DNA from 3 places in the Caballeronia sp. LjRoot34 genome. Region 1 is predicted to be linked to each of the others. Evidence: riboswitches for the same ligand, from Rfam matches in the RefSeq annotation. Region 1 holds a riboswitch; each other region holds the start of a gene.
What was found. Region 1 has a riboswitch for fluoride ahead of ACSQ36_RS41435 (MutS-related protein). Riboswitches for the same ligand answer to the same signal wherever they lie in the genome.

Region 1 (3,277 bases):
GTAGGGACACTGACGCTTAACAACGACGAAGACGTGATGATCGCCGCCAAGTACGCATTTGGCGCTGCGACAATCAAGGCCGGCTATGAGCATTACGAACTCAAGGCTCCATCGGACCCTGCTTCTGCCGGTAGCACGACTGACTACTTCGGCTTTTCTGGGACATTGACCAATACTGTTCATCCGACGAAGACTAACGTCTATTTCGGCGGCGGTGATTACAAGTTCACACCAGCCTTCGATGTCGCTGCAGGCGTCTACGATACGCAAACGGTTCAGTCGACAGGTGTTGCCGGTGGCAATCAGCTTCAATACTCGGTACTTGCTGACTATAGCTTTACGCGTCGTACTGATGTCTACGCCGGATTTATGTTTTCTAAATTTAACGGCGCAGCGTTTATTGGATCAGAGTCAAACAACTACATCGTAGCGACTGGAATCCGGACGATGTTTTGACCGGTGGACAGGCGACTTCGATTCATCGTGGACGTGAGGCGACAGCGAAAGCGGATCAGCTCAGCGACGCCTTGGCATGTACTGGACTCCCAGGCTAGGTCTTCCACCCCCAAGTTACGCGTCGTCGTCCTGTCCCATGCGCTGAGGAATACCGCCGGCCGTACGATCTTCACCCGCTTTGCACTTCTCGGCGAGTCCAATTTTGATGTCCGGCGAGAGCATGCCATTGCGGGATGCAGGTTGGTACATGAGTCGGCCACGACGGTTGTGCCGCAATAAGGTCGACAACGCGAAAAACTCTTCTAGGGTAAGGATTCCGTACGCCATCAGAGAATAAAACAGCGCGTCAGCTGTTCGGTGACGCCGTCGTCCGTCATCGGTCCTTTTCTGATTATGTGCATTGTCTCAATCCCTGAGGGGATGATGCGGGCACACCGGAATCCTTAAAGCTCATCAGGGGCCCGGTTCGGCGGTCGATCGCCCGGTGATCGACCTTCCGTAAATATCCGTTCACGAGAAAATAGAATTGGTCTTTTCCATCAAATTGAGACGTCCGTCACTATCTGCTCGAGTAGCCAGCGCCAGGAATCAATCGAACAGCATAGCTAACTGGACATCCTTCACGGAATAAACGAGCACGTGACCGCTGCCAGACAGGGAGAGTTGTGTCCGCATCTTACAAGGCGTAGACTTTAAGTGACGTCGGAGATGGCATTCCTCCGCAACCGCCCGCAACGGGCTGATGATGCCTACAGGCCTGGGTATGGCACTGTGGGTGCGCGTCCAACGGCTTCACTTGCCTTAAACATGCGCCATCGTTAGCTCGGCGCACGATCCCAGTTTCCATCACCGTCCGGCCAGTTTCTTAGCGATCCGCTTTGATCGCCTAGGCTGCCCGGTGAACAAGGAAGCATGATGGATCGACGATCTCTCGAATATCGGCCTACGAGCCTCTCTTTACGACATTCCATTCGATCGGGGCGCACGGGTGCGCGCTGCCCGGAGTGCCCTTTTGCGCCGCATGGTGTCGCGTTATCCGGTTCAGCGCCAGCCCGCTAGCGGCATGGCCTGCCTGAATCAACGTGGAGGCGTCCTGCAGACGGGCTATTGGCCTCGTTGATCTGCCGGGAGCGCAAGTAGTCTTCAAACAAGAAGGGGATACGCGTGGTCTTTCACAGCATCCTGTTCGAAAAGCCGGAAGACGGCCCAAGGCGCGACGATACGCCGGAGCCGGCGTTTTTCGGCGACCTCAATCTCGACCAGATCGTCGCGGCGGTCACGCTGGGGCGGGACGATTACACGCTTAAGCCCTTCTTCCACACCGAGCTGGCGCGCGAGGAAGCAATCACCTACCGGCATGAGGTCATGCGCGACCTCGACAATGTCGCCGTGCTCGACAGCATCAACGCTTTCGCCACGGGTATGCTCAAGATGCGCCAGCATCTGGCACAGGCGGAGAAGCTCCACTACCAGCGCCAAAGTCAGTGGTGGTTTCTCGAAGCGATCGCGGTGTATTGCAAGACACTCGAGACTTTTGCCCATGATCTGCCGCTGGCCGCGCCGGGCTCGAAAGGTCTGCGTGAGTTTCATCGAACCCTGAGCGGGTATGTTGCATCAGCTCGCTTTCAGTCGCTCACGCATGACGCGATCCATATCAAGGAGAATCTGGCGGCGATTCGGTATTGCATTCGCATCAAGGGGAGCGCGGTCACAGTGCTTCACTATGATTCAGAAATCGATCAAAGTGCCGACGTGCTGAGGATCTTCGACAAATTGAAGCAAGGGGAGGTCAAGGATCACAGCGCAGAGCTGCGCGACTGGTTGGACATGAATCATGTCGAAGCTTGTGTACTAGATTTTGTCGCCCAGTTGCATCCTCAGGTGTTCGTCGAACTCGCTACCTATTGCGTGAACAACGTGGATTATCTCGACGCCACCATCCAGACGTTCGATCGTGAAGTTCAATTTTACCTGGCGTACCGAGACTACATCGGCACCTGCAAATCTGCGGGCTTGAGCTTTTGCTACCCCCGTATGTCGTCGACCAGCAAAGCGGCGCACTGCGACGAGACGTTTGATTTGGCGCTCGCGCACAAGCTCGCTATCGAAAAGTCACACGTGGTCTGTAACGATTGCCATCTCGATGGCGAGGAACGCCTGATTGTCGTATCGGGTCCCAACAACGGTGGGAAAACGACATTTGCCCGTACGTTCGGCCAACTGCATTACCTGGCGAAGATAGGCTGTCCGGTACCGGGCCGGAACGCGGCGCTTTTTCTGTGCGACCAGCTGTTCACGCACTTCGAGCGCGAAGAGAATACGAAGGACCTGCGCGGCAAGCTCCAGGACGACCTGATGCGTGTCCATCAAATCCTGGCGCACGCCACGTCACGAAGCGTCATCATCATGAACGAAATATTCAGTTCTACAACGCTGACCGACGCGCTGTTTCTGAGCAAGAAAATCATCGGCGAGATACTGGAACGCGATGCCTTGTGCGTTTGCGTGACCTTCATCGAAGAGCTCGCTCATCTCGACGATTGGGCTGTGAGCATGGTGAGCGAAGTCAAGCCCGAGGACCCGGCTTCTCGCACCTTCCGGGTGAGAAGAAGGTCAGCCGATGGCCGGGCGTATGCAGTGTCGGTCGCAGAGCTTTATGGCCTGACCTATGATCATCTGACGGAGCGGCTCGGACTATGAAGGCCTATCTTTTATACCGGGACCGGGACTTGGATATGTGCCAGGAGGCCGTGTGGAATGAGCCAGCACTCGTACAGGACCTGAGATTGAACACGCTCTACCAAGCGATGGCGCAGGGCGA
Region 2 (3,277 bases), on a different contig from region 1:
TCAGAACGACACTCCGAATCTCGAGTCACTGTTCGACTAAGGGCTTTCCGACGTGCAGGGAATAAGCTTGACGTAACGCGCGTGGGGAAAGGCATCGTCAACGCACCGAAGGCCGCAAACCAGACGGGCGAGATGCTGCCATAGACAGAATTCACGGCCGTGGACACAGCATCCAGGCCATGACCTGGGTCACGCGCACCGCAAACCCGAGCACTGTGAACTGCCCTGCCAACCGCATCCTGGTCTGTGGTTTCATGGTCGACTCCGCCCGCGTGACCGTTGGTCACGTCGCCTGCATCGGTAGTTCGCACGGCAAGAAAATTGCCCTCACGTTGTCCAGTCCCTTGCCATGCGTACGCCAGAAGTCGCGCACTTTGGCATCCAGGTCGATGAGTTCGATGCAGTGCGGGAAACGGTGATGCGCAATCTCGATGTGTTCGTGATGCAGCCGGTCACCTTTAAGGTAACCCGCATGGACGCGATGCAAGAGCGCCTGTTCGATACCCGCTTCCTTCGCATGGCGAAGTAAGTGCAAGGCAAGGCTCGGTCGCGACACCCGATGCCAGAAGCGTGTCGGACGAGCCCTTTCGGAATGGTGGAAATACAGGCGAAGTGAAATCAGCTGAGTCATGGTGATGGGCAGGAAAGTGTTCGAAGCGTTCAGGATTGCGCGGAGACGGTCGCGGCCTTGCGGCGCGCGCGGCGCCAGGCCGGGATATCGGCCAAGCGCATGCCGGCTGGAATGAGCGGATGTTTTGCGTGGCCGACCCGTTGCGCGCGGTAAATTCCCGTGTGACCGGAAAAGAGGTAACTGACCACGCACGCCAAGGCGGCATACACGCCGATCTGAGGACCAAAGAGTTCGATTGCCATCACCGTCGACGCGATCGGGGTGTTCGCCGCACCGGCGAACACGGCGACAAAGCCGAGCCCCGCGAGCACCGGTATCGGCAACGCCAGGATGTGACCCAGTGCGTTGCCAAGCGTGGCGCCAATATAGAAGAGCGGAGTCACCTCGCCGCCCTTGAATCCTGACGCAAGCGTGACCACGGTGAAGCCGAATTTGCCGGCAAAGTCATAGACCGGCAATGGACCGTTGAAGGCCTGCACGATGGTCGGTATCCCGAGACCCAGGTACTGCGGAACGTTCAGGACGGTGGCAAGGATCGCCACCACGGCACCACCAACTACGGGCCGAAAAGGCGCATAGGCGATCTTGCGTTTGATGAGGGCGGACAACGCATGCGTCGAGTCGGCAAAGAGCATCCCCACTACACCGAATGCGATACCGGCAATGATCGCGGATCCAAACCCGAGGGCCGTGACGGGCGGCACGAACGGGATCGAATACACGGTGTGGTGAATGCCCCATAGACGGCATACCGCGTCGGCCACGACAGACGCGGCGAGACACGCCAGCAACGCGTCATAGCGCAGGCGGCCGATCGCAAGCACCTCAAGGCCGAAGATCGCGCCGGCGAGAGGCGTGCCGAAGACCGACGAAAAGCCCGCTGCGATGCCGGCCATCAGCAGGATGCGACGGTCCTCTCGACCTAGATCGAAGAGGTGCGTGACCCGGTCAGCCAGCGCCCCGCCCATCTGGACCGCTGTGCCCTCGCGGCCCGCGGAGCCGCCGAACAAGTGAGTGATCACGGTGGCCACCAACACGAGCGGCGCCATGCGCTTGGGCACGATCTTCTGCGGATCGTGAATCTCGTCGATCAGCAGGTTGTTGCCGCCCTCGACGCTCTTGCCGACGCGGTGATAGATCCAGCCGGTCAGGAACCCCGCGAACGGCAGCAACCAGACGAGCCACGGATGATCCAGGCGTGTATCGGTGGCGCGGTCCAATGCAAAGAGAAAAAGTGCGGAGGCGGACCCGGCCAAGGCGCCGAGCACGGAGGAAAGCAGCAGCCAACGCGCCAGATACGGCACCATGGCGATCTGTTCGACAGACTTGAGACGTTTCATGATTTTTAGGTTTGACAGAACATCAAACCTGGGCGACAGGGCGTCGCACGGACGACCTACGACCTCCTGCACCCAGGAACTCGTAGGCATCATCAGCCGAAGGATCGGCGGTTGTTTGGAGGAATGCCATCTCCAGAAACACGGATTTTACGGATTAAATTTGCGCAACGCAACAACGGCGTGCGCCAAGAGGCGCATGACATACGGTCACAACAGCGCGTTCGCCAGTATTCTGCAAGGGGACGCACCCTGCCCTTCGCAGGCGATCTATACCAGCGTCAAGGCCAGTATCGCGACAAGCAATCCGCCGATCAGTGCGAGATAGAAATTCAGGTTACCGGACTGCAATGCACGCAACTTCTCGGCGGACCACGTCACGATCCGCGTCGCAGGCGCGAACAGATGCCGCTCGAACAGATCGGTCACGCCCTCGGAGAAAACCAGCCGCTTGATAAAGTACTCGCGCTGTTCGTGTTCGCGCTCGGTGCTCATCGTCGGTTGATATACGAAGCTATAGAACGTGCGCATCGCGTTCGAGAATGTCAGCGGCGTGGTCATCGCCTCGCGACCATCCGGGGTCATGCCACCGAACCAGACCGCCGTGCGCCGCACCGGGCGCGTTTTCGTGAGCCTCAGGAGTGCGAGCGGCAGAAGCGCCAGCAACGGCATCACAATGATGAGCTTCGACGGCGAGATAAAAGCGAACTTGTCGGTCAACGGTACCAGCAGCCATCCGGCGACCATTGCCTGGGGACTGTTGACTTGGAACAGCGTCTGGGCACCGCTCGCCAGCGCGTTGAGCCAGAGCGGTGCACCGACGGCCACTGCGAGCACGCATAGTCCCAGCGTCCCGACGACTGCCGCATTCCGTCGCGGCACCGGCCGCGCGTAGTCGACATCCGGCATGCCCAGGAGCCCCAACCCGAACAGCTTCACGAACGTAGCAAGCGCCACCGCTGCCGCGAGTGCGAGGCCCGCTCCAGCCAGTACGAGCACGAGGCGTCCTGTGAAGGCCGAGAGATGAAAGCCTTGAAACACCGTTTGGAAGACATACCATTCACTGACGAATCCCGCTTGCGGTGGAACCGAGGCGAGGCTCATCACGGCAAAGGCCGCGCCGAGCCCTAGCATGAAACCGCTATTTTTGAGCCACCCGCGCGGCACGATATCGTAGGTGCCGGTCGACGCCTGGATGCCGTCGGCGACCAGAAAGAGCGCACCTTTGGCGAGCGAGTGGCCGGCGAGGTGAAGCAGCGCGACGGTCCAAGCGAGTCCCGCGAGGTCGCCCAGTTGGTCACTGCGAAAG
Region 3 (3,277 bases), on a different contig from region 1:
CATCGTCTTCGAAGCGGTAGTGAGGCAGATATACGCTATCGCGATCGAGGGGATTGAAACGAAGCGAAAGTGCTACTACGGGGTGTTTTCTGGGTCACCCGGTTCGGTGCTGCACGGCGCACGTGACCTGATTCAGCAATTCGTGGGCGTGTTGAAGAAGATACGAGATCTCGCCGACACGCAGGCGGCGCAGTTTCGATCGGAAGGGTTCACTCAATTTTTTTCAATGATCCAGCGGGAGTTAACGGACGAGTATTTCGTGACAATTCAGCGTTGCCTCAAGGAGCTCAGGTTCAACCACGGCGTGCTGATCAGTGCGGGACTGGGCCAGGGCAACAAGGGAATCCACTACGTGCTTCGGAAACCTCACGAGAAGGATCCCAATCTTCTGAGGCGGTTATTCGCAAAACGGCCGCGCTCGTTGACGTTTCACATCGCGGACCGGGATGAGGCCGGCGCCAGAGCAGTGTCGGACCTGGAGGCACGCGGCATCAATCTCGTCGCGAATGCACTTGCCCAGTCAGCGGAACACATACTCAGCTTTTTCACGATGCTGCGCACTGAACTGGCTTTCTACATCGGATGCGTCAATCTGCACCACCAACTGACGCGCCTGCGCCTGGCCGTGTGCGTTCCCGTGCCACGCGAACGCACTGACAGGAGGCTCGCCTTTGATGGGCTGTACGACGCCAGCCTGGCACTGCGCACCGCGCATGCCCCTGTCGGCAACGACGTAACTGGGGATGGCCGCGGCCTCGTTGTCATCACCGGTGCAAATCAAGGCGGCAAGTCGACGTTCTTACGCGGCGTCGGGCAGGCGCAGGTCATGATGCAATGCGGAATGTTCGTAGCGGCGGCATCGTTTTCGGCGAACGTATGCGACGGGATCTTTACGCATTACAAGCGCGAGGAAGACGCGTCGATGAAGAGCGGAAAGCTCGATGAGGAACTCAAGCGGATGAGCGAAATCGTCGATCACATTCGTGAACACTCGCTGCTGCTGTGCAACGAGTCATTCGCGGCAACCAACGAGCGCGAAGGTTCCGAGATCGCACGCCAGATCATCGCGGCGTTGTTGCGAAAGCGCGTAAAAATTGTACTGGTGACGCATCTGTACGCGCTGGCTCACGGGCTGCATGAGCAGAAGGCGCAGAGCATGATGTTCCTGAGAGCGGAGCGCCGTGCGGACGGCGAGCGTACATTCAAGTTGACGGAGGCTGAACCCTTGCAAACCAGCTATGGGGAAGATCTGTACAGGCGAATATTCCTCTCTAAAGACGAATCGGAAGCACATGCTGAGCCCATCTCCGTCAGTCTGTCGAAAGTTGAAGAATCGGACCCGTAAGGACGCGTATCCCACGCGCAGTGGTCAATTACGAGTGTTAAACTCGATTGACGGAGATGGCATTCCTCCGCGAACCGCCGGCCAGGCCGGCTGATGATGCCTACAAGTTCCTGGGTCAGGAAGCTGTAGGCGTGTGTTCGCGCGGTCCTGCTGCCCAGATTTGACATCGCTCGAATCGGGTTCATATGCATATCCCTATAGTTTCACAAGTTCGCGCGTCCACAGTCCGCCGTATCGGATTGCAACGCATTGTCCGACGCCAATCGCGCACGGCCGGTTCGTCCGGATGCAGCCGGCGCGACCTTGGCCACTGTCCGCAAGCGGCGCGCGGGCACGCCTCGCCTCCGTTGCGGCCCAGCACATGGCGCGCTCTGTGTGCAGCGCGAAAGATGCTCCTGCCTATACCGCTGTCCCTACGCATTTCGCTGCGGCGTGCCTGCGCGCAGCGTTGGTTCTTATTTCTCCCTTGAGCCAATCGGAGTTACCCATGAAAGGCAGTCAGCTAACGGTGTTCGCAGCTAACCAGAGCCATCGCAAGAATCATATGACGATGGTCGATTGGATCCTGGACGAAGCGAAGAGGGCCAATATTCATGGTGCTTCTGTGATCGAAGTGACCGAAGCTATCGATGCACATGGCAAATATCATGCAGCGCGTTTCTTCGAACTGGTCGACCAGCCGGTGGCGGTCACTGTGGCGGCCGAGGACGCGAACGTCGATGCGTTGCTCGACCGCCTCAAGCAGGGCGGTGTTCCACTTTTCTATACCCGGTGTCCTATCGAGTACGAAGTGCTTGGTGCAAAGGGAGGCGCGTAATGGGCTTCAATGCTATTCCGACTGGCGAGAAGGTACCCCATGAGGTCAACGCCATCATCGAGATCCCGATGAAGGACTCAGCCACATCAAACGGTCGTGATCTGTCCGCTACGGTGACGAAAACGAACAAATGCTTCACGCGGAGGTTCCGCTGGGCACGTTCAGGCGTGCCCCAAGGATCGCGTCCGCGAACTCGACGAATCCGGCGCCGCCCGGACCGCGGGTGATCCATGCGGGCGGCGTTGGCAGTTGCGGTAGGTAATCAACTACGGTGCTCACTCCGACCGTATGTTTGAAAAAGCTGAACATCGGCGCATCATTAGTTGAGTCGCCGGAATAAGCGACCAACTCAGTTGCGACTTCTGCGCCAATCCCAAATGTCTCAGCAAGCACCCGTAGCGACATCGACAACTTGTCGTAGCCACCAATCCAGCCCAGCACCCAAAGGTTATTGAGGGTTGCATTAGCCCCCGCGTCAATGAGCGCTTCGACGATGCGGTCATCCAAATCGGTCCCGGAACGCCGGTATGCAAGACTGGTCAACCGAAAGGCCTGGTCGTCCGCCTGTCGTGCCTGAGGCACTGCCTTTTCGACAATTCCGGAGATGGTTTGGAGCTGCTTGCGCATGTCTGCAAAACTCTCATGCGCATGCCAGTATTTCCGCTCGACGCTGTGTCCGTTGCCGCTTCGTCTGAGAAAAAGGCCGCCATTCTCTGCAATAACGCCATCGACTGGCCACATCCGCGCCATCTGATCGCACCAACCAGCGGGAGCGGCGGTAACAGGTACCACCCGAATGCCCTGAGCTTGCAACCGTTCGAGAGCCATGTATGTGGTTGCGGCCAGGCGTCCCTTATAGGTCAATGTCTCGTCCATGTCGGTGAGTACGAATTGGACGGTGGAGAATTGATCGCCTGGAGCTAACGACAATTGCTGCATGTTCTTCTTCATAAAATAAGGTTCGTCAGTAAAAAGTGTGGGTGGATGGAGGCTCGGGAAGCTTGCCAAGTGCATGATAGAGCGCGATTTCTGTGGCTCGGAAGGTTCGGAAGCCGTACGCTTTTCTCATAGTGACTTTGGCCTTATTGTTCAGCCCCTCGATAACGCCGCTGGAG

Region 2: another riboswitch for fluoride. It lies ahead of ACSQ36_RS28175 (voltage-gated chloride channel family protein); the one in region 1 lies ahead of ACSQ36_RS41435 (MutS-related protein).
Region 3: another riboswitch for fluoride. It lies ahead of ACSQ36_RS28240 (DUF190 domain-containing protein); the one in region 1 lies ahead of ACSQ36_RS41435 (MutS-related protein).

The regions. Positions count from the first base shown of each region.
Region 1 covers NZ_CAXUSB020000004.1:222,155-225,431, reverse strand. Annotated here, with positions in the region: gene ACSQ36_RS41450 (porin) at 1-456, shown strand, start outside; gene ACSQ36_RS41445 (hypothetical protein) at 571-705, opposite strand; partial or broken gene ACSQ36_RS41440 (IS6 family transposase) at 778-946, opposite strand; fluoride riboswitch at 1,152-1,215, shown strand; gene ACSQ36_RS41435 (MutS-related protein) at 1,621-3,156, shown strand; gene ACSQ36_RS41430 (MutS-related protein) at 3,243-3,277, shown strand, end outside.
Region 2 covers NZ_CAXUSB020000002.1:1,911,848-1,915,124, forward strand. Annotated here, with positions in the region: gene ACSQ36_RS28165 (GntR family transcriptional regulator) at 1-40, shown strand, start outside; gene ACSQ36_RS28170 (DUF190 domain-containing protein) at 284-631, opposite strand; gene ACSQ36_RS28175 (voltage-gated chloride channel family protein) at 661-1,971, opposite strand; fluoride riboswitch at 2,048-2,114, opposite strand; gene ACSQ36_RS28180 (proton-conducting transporter transmembrane domain-containing protein) at 2,239-3,277, opposite strand, start outside.
Region 3 covers NZ_CAXUSB020000002.1:1,925,704-1,928,980, reverse strand. Annotated here, with positions in the region: gene ACSQ36_RS28245 (MutS-related protein) at 1-1,345, shown strand, start outside; fluoride riboswitch at 1,389-1,455, shown strand; gene ACSQ36_RS28240 (DUF190 domain-containing protein) at 1,833-2,162, shown strand; gene ACSQ36_RS28235 (HAD-IIB family hydrolase) at 2,298-3,101, opposite strand; gene ACSQ36_RS28230 (ISL3 family transposase) at 3,127-3,277, opposite strand, start outside.